2 regions of the Paenibacillus sp. FSL R5-0623 genome follow, and region 2 is predicted to be linked to the other one. Evidence: a T-box and tRNA genes for the amino acid it is inferred to sense, from the RefSeq annotation. Region 2 holds a T-box; the other holds one or more tRNA genes.
The links. The T-box of region 2 lies ahead of trpS (tryptophan--tRNA ligase). A T-box ahead of a tRNA ligase gene usually reads a tRNA of that ligase, here a tRNA-Trp.

Region 1 (6,885 bases), 180 kb from region 2:
TGATGAATCTGTTCCAGGATAAGATCCCTGTTCATACTCTTCATGACACCCTGAATGAATATGGCTACACACATCAGGTTCGGGAATGGCAACAAATTGCTGTTATTACACTACAGGCCGATCTCATTAATCATACAAAATATAGTGCTAGTGATCGTGACCTCTTATTATTTGCTATTCAAAATATATTGGAGGAAACGGTTGTGTATAACCAACAATTGCTTCCCACTGTGCTGGAGCATACGGTAGTCACGGTGATTGGCACCGTGGAACAGGATCATTTTATTTTTTCACAGCAGCTATATGTATTAACAGACCAGTTAAAACAACAGATTGATAAGATTCTGGCTCTACAAGTCAGTATAGGATTCAGCCAGCCGCACAACTCTCTAGATCACATCCCTCAGGCTTACACAGAAGCCATGGAAGCATTGAGGCATCGGATGAAGCTGGGAACAGGCATTATTTTTCAATATGAGAACATAGATCATCACGCTCTCACTTGGTCCATGACCTACCCGGAATCATTGGAATATTCGTTAATCCAAGCTATTCAAAGTGCGGACGAAGTCCAGGCCTCTGCTCTTCTGCAACAACTGCTTGAAGTGATCTTTGGTATGGAGGTTACACCCGAGGAGTATGAGGTGGCTCTTACGAGGCTACTCACGCATATTTTGCAAATGACTCAGGAATCCGGCATACGACTCGGACAGATCTCCCAAGGTCGTGGCTCGATGTTTCATGAACTTCATGGTTTGCAGTACGCCGCTGAAGTGGAGAATTGGTTTAAACATCAAGTCATCTTGCCCATCATCCAGGTTTTTAAAGCAAGACAGTATGCCCAGTACCAGCATATATCTGAGAAAATGATTGCCATGATTCATCAAGATTATGATAAGGATCTGACGCTTGAGGAATGTGCCTTGAAGCTTCACTACAATGCCAACTACTTAAGTAGTGTCTTCCGCAAAGAGACAGGCTGTGCATTTAGTGAATATCTGACCAAGTACCGATTTAATATCGCTAAAAAATGGCTGGACGAAAGTGATCTAACCGTTAAAGATATCGCAGCACGACTTCGGTACAACAATCCTCAAAACTTTATCCGATCATTCCGTAAATGGGAAGGAATCACCCCCGGTCAGTATCGGGAGCGTAAGCAAAAAGCAGATTTGTCGAATAGAAATTAGAAAAGGAGCACGATTGTAAGTCGTACTCCTTCGGCCAGCTCGGCCAGCTCCATGTGGCTCCCCGAACAGGGCTCGGACCTGTGACAACTCGATTAACCGTCGAGTGCCCTACCAACTGAAATATCATGGAATATGCTTCAGTGATCATTCTCTGAAAACTAGGTCTGTGTTTTGCTTTTCATTGTCTCGATGTATGAATTAAGTTGGCTTTAGCCCATGTGCAGTCTCATGAAGCAGCTTAACATCTTCAAGTAACCGAGGATTTTGTTTAGTATAGTCAACTAATTATTCGCTTCAAAAAAAGAGGGAGCACATATCTGCTCCCTTCACTTACAAATTTCACTTCTATAATCTTAACTTCATATGTTTCACAAGTGCATCTTCTTGTGGTGGTGGTGCAATGCTTTCTAGCGTTATCTCAGACGTAAGACTAAGTCGCCCGTCCCGATTCCTAGCTCCTGTATACGTAACAAGCCTATACGATTTATCGCTTATCCATAGTGCGAACTGTTTTCATATTTGGCTGCTCAAGTTGAATTAGAATTTTACCAAACCTTGCTCCGCGTGAGAAGGTCACTGTACTATCCTTGTATGTATCTCGGATATACTTCTCAGCCAATCTGAGGGAATCTTCATCCGATGGTAACTCATACGTATTAAGCCATTCTGGCAGCTTCTCTACAACATCTTCCACCGATACTTCAAATGAGTTAACTTCTCTCGTAATGATCATGGTGTATGAATACCCCTTCAAATACAACAATTGTTGAATATAACCCATATCACCAGCCTTATATGAAGAAGTTACCCCCAGTATATCCTTAAGTTCATCCATTAGTGTGTGTTCCTTCTGTCCTGCCATAGTACTTATATACACATACTTCCGGGCACAATTGATCGCCTGCTCGATCGTTTGCCAATCCGACATCGCCGGACACATGGATGCAAATGCAAAGTCATATTTCTTCTCCCAACCCTTATCCTTGATAGAGATTTCTTCATATCGTTCATTTACGATTTCGATATTGGATTCAAGAGCTGGAGGTATCGTCTCTTTCATAAGGGAGATAAGCAACTCAGAAGGCTCAACTGCGGTCACACTTGCACCCTTCTCCGCAAAAGGGATGGTAAATATGCCTGAGGCCGCTCCAATGTCTAGAATGGACAAGCCGGCAAACTCTACTCCCTGGTTTTCAATCCAGCCCATAATGCGCTCAGAACGCCGCTTTCCTTCTTCAGTGAACGACTGTGCATGATAATCCCTGGCCCACCGCTCAAAAACTTCTTCTGTATTAACGGGGACGCTTTTCTTCTTATATTTTGAACTTCTCGGACGATTCTTCCATGCCTCTTCCCATACAGAAAGATCAAATAACAGATCGGTACCCGATACATTTTTTCCATTAGTCACTCTACTTCACTCCTCTATATTAACGACTTTACTTATCTACAATATACCGAATATAATCATACGTCAATCTTTATTAACGTCCATCTTCTCTTACTCTAGATTTTCTTACTGCACATAAATCGTTTCATATAAAATAAAAATAGCCCTACACATTGCATAAGCAACATGTAGGGCTATTCAATATACCGGCGAGAGGACTCGAACCTCCACGGTTTCCCACTCGATTTTGAGTCGAGCGCGTCTGCCATTCCGCCACGCCGGCATATGCTGGAGGCGCCACCCAGATTCGAACTGGGGATAAAGCTTTTGCAGAGCTGTGCCTTACCACTTGGCTATGGCGCCATATTTTGGAGCGGACGACGGGAATCGAACCCGCGACCCTCGCCTTGGCAAGGCGATGCTCTACCGCTGAGCCACGTCCGCATAATGGCTGGGGATATAGGATTTGAACCTATGCATGACGGAGTCAAAGTCCGTTGCCTTACCGCTTGGCTAATCCCCAATAAAAAATGAAAAAACAAAGGGGCGATCGAGGGGAATTGAACCCCCGAATGCCGGATCCACAAACCGGTGCGTTAACCACTTCGCCACGATCGCCACAAAAGGTTATTTTCTAAAAAGTTAATTGGCAGGGGCAGCAGGAATTGAACCCACACCAACGGTTTTGGAGACCGTTGTTCTACCTTTAAACTATGCCCCTAAAAACTGGTGGAGGATGATGGATTCGAACCACCGAACCCGTACGGGAGCAGATTTACAGTCTGATGCGTTTGGCCACTTCGCTAATCCTCCAGGATTACATGGTGCCGGCGAGAGGACTTGAACCCCCAACCTACTGATTACAAGTCAGTTGCTCTACCAGTTGAGCTACACCGGCATATTAAATTGTTTTAAAATGGTGGCTCGGGACGGAATCGAACCGCCGACACGAGGATTTTCAGTCCTCTGCTCTACCGACTGAGCTACCGAGCCATAATAAAGTCTAATCTTAATTCCTTACACTTTATATAGGGCATCAGTGCCATACAGCAGATGTAGTGAACAGTTTGCCTCATGTAAAGATTAAATGGCGGAACCGACGGGATTCGAACCCGCGATCTCCTGCGTGACAGGCAGGCATGTTAGGCCAACTACACCACGGTTCCAGATCACTTTCTCAAAGGAAAGTATAATTGCGGGGGCAGGATTTGAACCTGCGGCCTTCGGGTTATGAGCCCGACGAGCTACCGGGCTGCTCCACCCCGCGTCGTTATAAAGTTTATATGGTGGAGGCTGAGGGGATCGAACCCCCGACCCTCTGCTTGTAAGGCAGATGCTCTCCCAGCTGAGCTAAGCCTCCGAACAACACATTTATGATCATATCATAATCTTGTTGTAAAAATCAACTTCTTTTTTGAAGTTATTATGACCCGTAGGGGATTCGAACCCCTGTTACCTCCGTGAAAGGGAGGTGTCTTAACCCCTTGACCAACGGGCCTTAATATTATGGCGGAGAGAGAGGGATTCGAACCCTCGAGACGCTTGTGACGCCTACACGATTTCCAATCGTGCTCCTTCGGCCAGCTCGGACACCTCTCCATATGGCTCCCCGAACAGGGCTCGAACCTGTGACAACTCGATTAACAGTCGAGTGCTCTACCAACTGAGCTATCAGGGAATATGCTTCAGAGATCGTTCTCTGAAAACTAGATTCGAAACGAAACACGCGAATTATCACTTGCTATTGGATAAGCCCTCGACCGATTAGTACTGGTCAGCTCCATGCATTGCTGCACTTCCACCCCCAGCCTATCTACCTCGTCGTCTTCAAGGGGTCTTACATACTGGGAAATCTCATCTTGAGGGGGGCTTCACGCTTAGATGCTTTCAGCGTTTATCCCGTCCGTACATAGCTACCCAGCGGTGCTCCTGGCGGAACAACTGGTACACCAGCGGTACGTCCATCCCGGTCCTCTCGTACTAAGGACAGCTCCTCTCAAATTTCCTACGCCCACGACAGATAGGGACCGAACTGTCTCACGACGTTCTGAACCCAGCTCGCGTACCGCTTTAATGGGCGAACAGCCCAACCCTTGGGACCTACTTCAGCCCCAGGATGCGATGAGCCGACATCGAGGTGCCAAACCTCCCCGTCGATGTGGACTCTTGGGGGAGATAAGCCTGTTATCCCCAGGGTAGCTTTTATCCGTTGAGCGATGGCCCTTCCATGCGGTACCACCGGATCACTAAGCCCGACTTTCGTCCCTGCTCGACTTGTAGGTCTCGCAGTCAAGCTCCCTTATGCCTTTGCACTCTTCGAATGATTTCCAACCATTCTGAGGGAACCTTTGGGCGCCTCCGTTACTCTTTAGGAGGCGACCGCCCCAGTCAAACTGCCCACCTGACACTGTCCCCGCACCGGATTACGGTACCAGGTTAGAACCTAGATACGATCAGGGTGGTATCCCAACGTTGCCTCCACACAAGCTGGCGCTCATGCTTCAAAGGCTCCCACCTATCCTGTACAGATCGTACCCAAATTCAATATCAAGCTGCAGTAAAGCTCCATGGGGTCTTTCCGTCTTGTCGCGGGTAACCTGCATCTTCACAGGTATTAAAATTTCACCGGATCTCTCGTTGAGACAGCGCCCAAGTCGTTACGCCATTCGTGCGGGTCAGAATTTACCTGACAAGGAATTTCGCTACCTTAGGACCGTTATAGTTACGGCCGCCGTTTACTGGGGCTTCGGTTCACAGCTTCGGGATTACTCCCTAACCACTCCCCTTAACCTTCCAGCACCGGGCAGGCGTCAGCCCGTATACTTCGCCTTACGGCTTCGCACAGACCTGTGTTTTTGCTAAACAGTCGCTTGGGCCTTTTCACTGCGGCCCCCTCGTGCTATTCACACTACCGGGGCACCCCTTCTCCCGAAGTTACGGGGTCATTTTGCCGAGTTCCTTAACGAGAGTTCTTCCGCGCGCCTTAGAATACTCTTCTCGCCTACCTGTGTCGGTTTGCGGTACGGGCACCATCACCTGGCTAGAGGCTTTTCTTGGCAGTGTGAGATCATGACCTTCGCTACTGTAATTTTCGCTCCCCATCACAGCTCAGCCTTACAATGTGCGGATTTGCCTACACATCAGCCTTACTGCTTAGACGGACATCCATCAGTCCGCGTCACTACCCTACTGCGTCCCCCCATTGCTCATAACGGCTTACGGTGGTACAGGAATTTCGACCTGTTGTCCTTCGACTACGCCTTTCGGCCTCGCCTTAGGTCCCGACTTACCCTGAGCGGACGAGCCTTCCTCAGGAACCCTTAGGCTTTCGGCGGATCAGATTCTCACTGATCTTTTCGTTACTCATACCGGCATTCTCACTTGTATAATGTCCAGCGCTCCTTACGGTACACCTTCAACCCTTATACAACGCTCCCCTACCCCTGATGCAAAGCATCAAGCCATAGCTTCGGTGGTGTGTTTAGCCCCGTTACATTTTCGGCGCAGAGTCACTCGACCAGTGAGCTATTACGCACTCTTTCAATGGTGGCTGCTTCTAAGCCAACATCCTGGTTGTCTGTGCAACTCCACATCCTTTCCCACTTAACACACACTTGGGGACCTTAGCTGATGGTCTGGGCTGTTTCCCTTTTGACAATGGATCTTAGCACTCACTGTCTGACTCCCGGAAGTAAGTCTATGGCATTCGGAGTTTGACTGAGCTTGGTAACCCTTGCGGGCCCCGCACCCAATCAGTGCTCTACCTCCACGACTCTGTTTTCCGAGGCTAGCCCTAAAGCTATTTCGGGGAGAACCAGCTATCTCCGAGTTCGATTGGAATTTCTCCGCTACCCCCACCTCATCCCCGCATTTTTCAACATGCGTGGGTTCGGGCCTCCAGTGCGTGTTACCGCACCTTCACCCTGGACAGGGGTAGATCACCCGGTTTCGGGTCTACGTCCACGTACTATATCGCCCTATTCAGACTCGCTTTCGCTGCGGCTCCGGCTCTTCACCTTAACCTTGCACGGGAACGTAACTCGCCGGTTCATTCTACAAAAGGCACGCCATCACCCCTAAAACGGGCTCTGACTTTTTGTAAGCACACGGTTTCAGGTTCTATTTCACTCCCCTTCCGGGGTGCTTTTCACCTTTCCCTCACGGTACTGCTTCACTATCGGTCGCTAGGAAGTATTTAGCCTTGGCAGATGGTCCTGCCGGATTCATACGGGGTTTCACGTGCCCCGCACTACTCGGGATCCGTCTCGGAGGGAACAGACTTTCAACTACAGGGCTTTTACCTTC
Region 2 (6,885 bases):
CCCATCACAATATCGTAAGGCCAGCTGTTCTCAAACGGAATCATTCTTGTTCGCCTTCTGGTGCGGAAGGTTTGGAGGCTTCTTGTTTGGCGAGTTCCGCAATCTTCTGCATCAGGATATGTTGGGGCATGTGCATCAGGTGCTCCAAAGGTACGCCCAGGGATTCTGCTAATTTGACGGCTGTATCAGCCGATACTTGTAAAGGTTTCATACGTTTACCTCCTGAAGGTTGCTATAAATACATGTTCAAAAAGACTGGTTTTCAGTACCGAGAAGATGGAATGAAGCTAGAAATGGAGTAGCGGAGCGTAGGCAAACTACGTGAGCAACGGACATTTCGGCTGAATTTCATATTCGATGCTGATAATGCCGTTAGGCATGATTCGTAATCAAAAGTGGACTTTTTGAACAACCTCTGTAGCTATTTCTCTAGTATAGAGATATGACACGCATAAAACCAGTTTTTAATTCAATCCTAACCATCCAATTTATAGAGAGAGGTGCCTTATTAAATGAAAACGCCATTACACCCCGTATGGGATCTGGAGTCCATTTTTAGTGGAGGTTCTTCCTCCGAGACATTCGCTGCGTATCTGATTGCACTGGAAGAGGATGTACGTAAACTGCAACATCTGTTGAACGAAACACCTGCACCGACTTCATTAGAAGAGACGGCTGCATTTGATCCGATTTTGGAACTGCTGCAAAGCTGTTATATCCGCATATCGGAAGGTTCTGCGTTTGTAGGTTGTCTCTCATCGCAAAACCAAAAGGACAAAAAGGCAAAGCAGCTTCAGGGCGCCATCAGTTCTATTGCAGCAATGCTGAACGGCAGCAAATCAAAGTTCGATAATACACTCAGTCAGACATCGGATTCGGTGTGGGACGCTTGGATTGCTCGGGAAGATATTCAGCCGCTGGCATTTGTATTAAACGAGAGTCGCACGCTGGCTCGTGAGAAGCTGTCGCCTGAACTGGAAGGTCTTGCTCTGGATCTGGGTGTAGATGGTTACCATGGTTGGGGCAAATTCTACAACACGATTGTCAGCAAGGTGAACATTCCATTTGAGCAAGATGGGGAAACGGTGATGCTCTCCGCAGGACAGGCTGCCAACAAGCTGAGCGATAGTGATCGGAATGTACGGGAGACGGTATTCGCAAACTGGGAGCAGGCTTGGACCGATGTCGAAGATTTCTGCGCTGACACGCTGAATCACCTCGCGGGATTCCGTCTGAAGTTATATGAGAAACGTGGCTGGGATGATATCCTCAAAGAACCTCTGGCCATCAACCGGATGTCACGTCAGACACTGGATACGATGTGGGATGTGATTAACGGTGCCAAACCTGCACTTGTTCAATATCTGGAGCGGAAGGCAGAACTGCTGGGGGTAGACAAGCTCAGCTGGAGCGACGTAGATGCACCTGTAGGTAAATCAAGTGGCAAAATCACTTACGATGAGGCAGCCATCAATATTGTTGAGCAGTTTGCCAAGTTCAGTCCTAAACTTTCCTCGTTTGCAGAGATGGCTTTTGAGAAACGCTGGATCGAAGCAGAAGACCGTCCTGGCAAACGTCCAGGTGGATTCTGTACGTCTTTGCCACTTAGCAAAGCAACTCGAATTTTCATGACCTTCTCCGGGACACCGTCTAATGTGTCGACCCTTGCGCATGAACTTGGTCATGGATATCATCAACACATTATGGAAGAGTTGCCTGCATTGAATCAACGTTATGCGATGAATGTGGCTGAGACAGCTTCCACGTTTGCTGAACTGATTGTTGCAGATGCCCTGGTGCAGGCGGCAACAGATGAGCAAGAGAAGCTGGCTTTGGTGGAAGACAAGATACAGCGAAGTGTGGCTTTCTTTATGAACATCCATGCCCGGTTCCTGTTTGAGAATCGTTTCTATGAACAACGCAAAAAAGGCTTGGTCAACGCGGATGAATTATCCAAATTAATGGTGGAGGCGCAGCAGGAAGCGTTCTGCGGTGCACTTGCATCAGATCACCCTCATTTCTGGGCATCCAAACTGCACTTCTATCTAACTGGTGTACCGTTCTATAATTTTCCATACACGTTTGGTTATATGTTCAGTGCGGGAATCTATGCAAGAGCGCAGCAGGAAGGTACGGCATTTGCAGATAAATATGATGATTTGTTGCGGGATACAGGGCGTATGACGGTCGAAGAACTTGCTCAGAAACATCTGGGTACCGACCTGACACAACCGGAATTCTGGCAAAATGCTGCGGACTTGGTTATTGCCGATATTGAGCAGTTTCTACAGATGACAGCAACCGAAAAATAGGTTGAACAGATATGAAAAGGCTGGAATCCCGTGTTAACAGACACTGGATTCCAGCCTTTTTTGTACAGAATCCTCATTTTCGATTCTTGAAGATTTTGTCGTAATTAAGTGAAAAAGCTCAGTTTAAGGAAGTGGAATGGCAATTAATTGTGCAAATCATAGTTAGAAATACCCAACTTTGCCGTTCTTTGTTGAATGAGCACATATGATGTCATATAATGAGTCGTAAGTCCTTGATATATAGGACTATAAGCATATAAGGAGAGTGTTAATATGAAAATTGATGAGCTTTCATTAGCGAGACAGTTGGATCTGGTATTCAAAGAACTTGATCATGAGTTATCAGGGTTAGATTCAGGGGTAGTTTTTGTGCAAATACGAAACAACGTAATTGGGAAATTCGGTATTCGACATAATCCGATAGCTGGACGAGATGGGCAGATGGATGTGGAGGAAGGGGGGCTAAACGAAACCCAGAGAACTTCTTTCCGGGCAATGGCATTGGAGACGTTGAAATTCAAACGCAATTGGACACATGGCGAAATATCGTACGATTTCACAGTAAGACAAGGTATGATTTTGGTAGATGCAACGATGGAGTCTAATTACAATATGGCAAGCTTGATGATTCGTTACCCTAGAACCAATACATACAAGGATTCAGATGTGGAGTCGACCTCATAATTAGTTACACAAGAGAAAGCGGCACTTCCGAAGAAGGCCGCTTTTGTTTTTTAACGCTACTTAAGCATTAATTACGAGCTTACGAACGACCCGATAATTGCTGCTCAGCGATTTGTACCAGACGTTTAGTGATGTATCCACCCAGAGAACCTGTCTCACGGGAAGTATAGTTACCGTAGTAACCATCTTGTGGAATCGTTACACCCAGCTCTTGAGCAGCTTCAATTTTCAATTGTTGCAATGCTGCTGTTGCTTGGGGAACGACCAGGTTGTTGGAGCGGCTACCGCTACCTTGGTTTTGATTTCCGTACATATGTGTCACCTCCTTATGGGTTGGTGATGTTAGTATGGTTAGAGAATAAGGAAATATACATGATATGGTGTAAGGGAAAATATGGATAAATATCAGTGCACAGGACACATAAAAAAGCCGACCCAATGCGGGTCGACAAGTTGTATTTGGATATCAAAATATAGGGTGATATGCGTAAAAGCAAAGTAGAGGATGATCAGCTCGCTTAGTCTGTCGGAGGTATAACCTCAATACGTGTAAATAACTCAACAGGCTGTTCCGGTTCCAAGCGAATCAACCCGGTTTGTTCATCCGATAAAGCCAAATTAGGTGCATCCGGGAGCCAAGTGTACGGTTCAATGCACAGGAACTGATCGGATTCACCTTTGGTAAAGAGAACCCAATGTTTGAAAAATGCTTCATCTGCTGAATATTTCAATGTATATCCATCTTGCCTGCGTAAGTAAGCCGTAGCCGGTTCACCTTCGGTAGCTTTCAACAGGGTATCCCAGTTACGTCCCTGCAAATTGATGCCTTCGTTCAGAGCAGACCATTCACCCAGGGGTTCCAGTTCACCTGTCGGTAGTTGTTCTTCATTCTGTCCGTATATTCCGGAAACAGGCAGTTGCAGTGTCCAGTCGGCAGGTTTGCCGTCTAACAAAAACCATGTATGATATCCCATCCCAAAAGGAGCAGGTGTTGAGCTCAGATTGGTGACTCGCAGACGCTGGCTAAATACAGCGTTTTGCAGACTGAACGTCATCTCAAGTTTCAGGGGAATCGGGAATTGGGCCATCCAATGCTCTTCATTTTCGGTCAGTAATTCAGTCGTAATTGCACAGCCGTCTTCATCTTCCTCAATGTCACTGACACACCAGGATTGGGTACGGTGGAGACCGTGAATATGGTTGTCATTCGCCGTGTTCTGATCAAATTGGTAACGAACGCCTTCATATTCGAATTGTCCACGATGAATGCGCCCTGGTGGAATCAGGAGAGGAACGCCAAAATGGTACGGCTTCTGCAGATAAAAGGCAAGATCGTCTTCATCCGGACGGCGGACGACATCTCTGTCCTGCACTAAATCGCGAATAGAAATAATATTATTTCCAAGACGCGGCAGCAGGGTGATTTCCAATTCACGGCTATGTAGGATATACGTGTCGTAACCATTCCATTGGCCTTTGGTCACTTGTTTCATATCGATGCTCCTTTTCCCACTTGAAATCTGTCTGCAAGCAGTCGTGATGAAGCTACTGCTGCAGGCGTGTCGTTGTGTACATGCCAGCTATTTCCTGCGCTATTTCGTGTGAAGCAGGCAACAGGATAAGCAATTCCATCATAACAGATTTTGATGTCTCGGGTAAAAAAGTTCAACTCATTTTGACATTCGCGCCTGTGCGCATTAAGATGGAACTCTGAAAGCATTTATTAGAATTGAATGACTTGAAATCGATGACAGGGATAAGTAGGGCAAGAGAATCCTCTTCAGAAAGCCGGTGGTTGATGTGAACCGGTGTGAGCTCTTTACCGAATGGACCCTTGAGTGTAGGTTTGAACAGGTTAAGCCAGAGATGGGCTTGCCCCACTAGAGTCTGCCGTATAATCCACGTTACGGAACAATGAAGGCATTTCTTCGGCTTGACTTGATTCAGAGTCAGCAGCAATCGAAGAAAAGCGAATAAGGGTGGCACCACGGTCTCACGTCCCTTGCGGATGTGGGGCCTTTTTGCGTTCGCAGAGAATGGCAGGAGTATATATATAATCAGGGAGGCGTTATGGGTAATGAAAACAGTACTTTCAGGTATTCAGCCAAGCGGTAAGCTCACATTGGGCAACTACATTGGTGCAATCAAAAATTTTGTAAAACTCCAGCATGACTATCAATGTCATTTCATGGTAGTTGATCTTCATGCCATCACCGTGGCCCAGGAGCCAGCAGCATTGCGTGAACAGTCGGAAGCAGTAGCTGCACTGTTTATTGCAGCAGGTATTGATCCTTCGAAATCTAACGTATTTCTGCAATCCCATGTACCGCAACACGCGGAATTGGGCTGGTTGATGACAACGCTGACCTCCATGGGTGAGCTTGAACGGATGACTCAGTTTAAGGATAAATCATCCGGTAAAGATTCCGTTGGTGCGGGACTGTTCGTGTATCCATCATTAATGGCGGCTGATATTTTGTTATACAATGCTGACCTTGTGCCAGTAGGTGAGGACCAGAAGCAGCATCTGGAACTGACACGTGATCTGGCAGGACGTTTTAATCACCGTTATGGAGAGTACTTCACCATTCCAGATCCGTATATTCCGCAGGTGGGTGCTCGGGTCATGTCACTTGATGATGCCTCTTCAAAGATGAGCAAAAGTAACCCTAATGCTGGCAGCTATATTGCCCTGCTGGATCCGCCGGATGTGATTCGCAAAAAAATCAGTCGTGCCACTACAGATTCGGGACGTGAAGTCGTATATGATCCGGCAAACAAACCGGAAGTCAGCAATCTGATGAGCATCTACGCTGAATGTGCAGGTATGACGCTTAAAGAAGTGGCTGAGCGTTATGAAGGCAAGATGTACGGTCCGTTCAAAAAGGAACTGGCTGAAGTGGTTGTATCTGTGATTGAACCGCTACAACAACGATATAATGAGATTCGTGAATCTGGCGAATTGGCGGATGTTCTGGATACGTCAGCCCGTCGTGCAGAAGAAGTTGCTGCTCAAACGTTGGATGCAGTGAAAGAACGTATGGGATTTGTTCCAAGACGTAAACAGTAGTCCTGAACAAGATCTTCATATTTCATGCAATAAATAGTTAACACAAATAAAGAGGAGCCCTAATGAAGGACTCCTCTTTATTTGTGCGTTCTTATTGAACTTTATTGAACTATAAACTGACCCGCTTAAGAAGTGGGCTCTGAAACAGCCGATTGAACTTCCTGACGTTCTTTTTTGGCACGAATCACAAATCCCCAGCCAATGTTGGCAATGGACAGGACAAACAGTAGTGCAGCAAACCAACCGGAGTAGGAGATCATAATTGCTGAAACCGTTAACAAGAGAATGGAAGAGAATGCGAACCATAAGGATAAGCCTTTACTCATTGGGAAAAACCTCCATCTACAAATTTAGTGAAATTCCGTATAACCTGAAGCCTACGAGCCATAATAATCTTGCAAGCTTGCAATACATTACAGACACAGATTGAAAGGAGATTATAAATTATGGCTCAAGGATCTCGTTCTTCAAACAACTTGGTGGTACCTCAAGCGACTGCAGCACTGCAACAATTGAAAATGGAGGCTGCACAGGAACTGGGTGTAACTATCCCACAAGACGGTTACTATGGTAACTACACTTCCCGTGAAACAGGATCTTTGGGTGGATATATCACCAAACGTCTGGTACAAATCGCTGAGCAGTCTCTGGCTGGGTCTGGCAAATAATTTATTTTAACCAACAGCAACAAAACAGGATAAACAGAAAGCCCGGGGCGGAAACGCACCGGGCTTTCTCGCGTATCAGTTCCTAAGTTTGATTGTGCCTTGCCATGCTCACTTCGTCAAGGGCGTGCAGATAAAAGTTTTTTATCCATCT

Region 1: it has a tRNA-Trp gene. The T-box ahead of trpS (tryptophan--tRNA ligase) is inferred to sense a tRNA for this amino acid. The anticodon was not compared.

The regions. Positions count from the first base shown of each region.
Region 1 covers NZ_CP150233.1:5,793,963-5,800,847, forward strand. Annotated here, with positions in the region: gene MKY92_RS25460 (helix-turn-helix domain-containing protein) at 1-1,190, shown strand, start outside; tRNA gene MKY92_RS25465 (tRNA-Asn) at 1,245-1,320, opposite strand; gene MKY92_RS25470 (methyltransferase domain-containing protein) at 1,675-2,601, opposite strand; tRNA gene MKY92_RS25475 (tRNA-Leu) at 2,785-2,863, opposite strand; tRNA gene MKY92_RS25480 (tRNA-Cys) at 2,870-2,943, opposite strand; tRNA gene MKY92_RS25485 (tRNA-Gly) at 2,950-3,024, opposite strand; tRNA gene MKY92_RS25490 (tRNA-Gln) at 3,029-3,103, opposite strand; tRNA gene MKY92_RS25495 (tRNA-His) at 3,126-3,198, opposite strand; tRNA gene MKY92_RS25500 (tRNA-Trp) at 3,228-3,301, opposite strand; tRNA gene MKY92_RS25505 (tRNA-Tyr) at 3,308-3,393, opposite strand; tRNA gene MKY92_RS25510 (tRNA-Thr) at 3,403-3,478, opposite strand; tRNA gene MKY92_RS25515 (tRNA-Phe) at 3,498-3,573, opposite strand; tRNA gene MKY92_RS25520 (tRNA-Asp) at 3,669-3,746, opposite strand; tRNA gene MKY92_RS25525 (tRNA-Met) at 3,774-3,847, opposite strand; tRNA gene MKY92_RS25530 (tRNA-Val) at 3,865-3,940, opposite strand; tRNA gene MKY92_RS25535 (tRNA-Glu) at 4,007-4,078, opposite strand; tRNA gene MKY92_RS25540 (tRNA-Ser) at 4,088-4,179, opposite strand; tRNA gene MKY92_RS25545 (tRNA-Asn) at 4,183-4,258, opposite strand; rRNA gene MKY92_RS25550 (23S ribosomal RNA) at 4,325-6,885, opposite strand, start outside.
Region 2 covers NZ_CP150233.1:5,615,071-5,621,955, reverse strand. Annotated here, with positions in the region: gene MKY92_RS24745 (hypothetical protein) at 1-44, opposite strand, end outside; gene MKY92_RS24740 (YycC family protein) at 41-211, opposite strand; gene MKY92_RS24735 (M3 family oligoendopeptidase) at 513-2,312, shown strand; gene MKY92_RS24730 (O-methyltransferase) at 2,586-2,996, shown strand; gene MKY92_RS24725 (alpha/beta-type small acid-soluble spore protein) at 3,076-3,309, opposite strand; gene MKY92_RS24720 (aldose 1-epimerase) at 3,515-4,489, opposite strand; T-box leader at 4,735-5,002, shown strand; gene trpS (tryptophan--tRNA ligase) at 5,074-6,066, shown strand; gene MKY92_RS24710 (hypothetical protein) at 6,192-6,392, opposite strand; gene MKY92_RS24705 (alpha/beta-type small acid-soluble spore protein) at 6,513-6,734, shown strand; gene MKY92_RS24700 (metal-dependent hydrolase) at 6,851-6,885, opposite strand, start outside.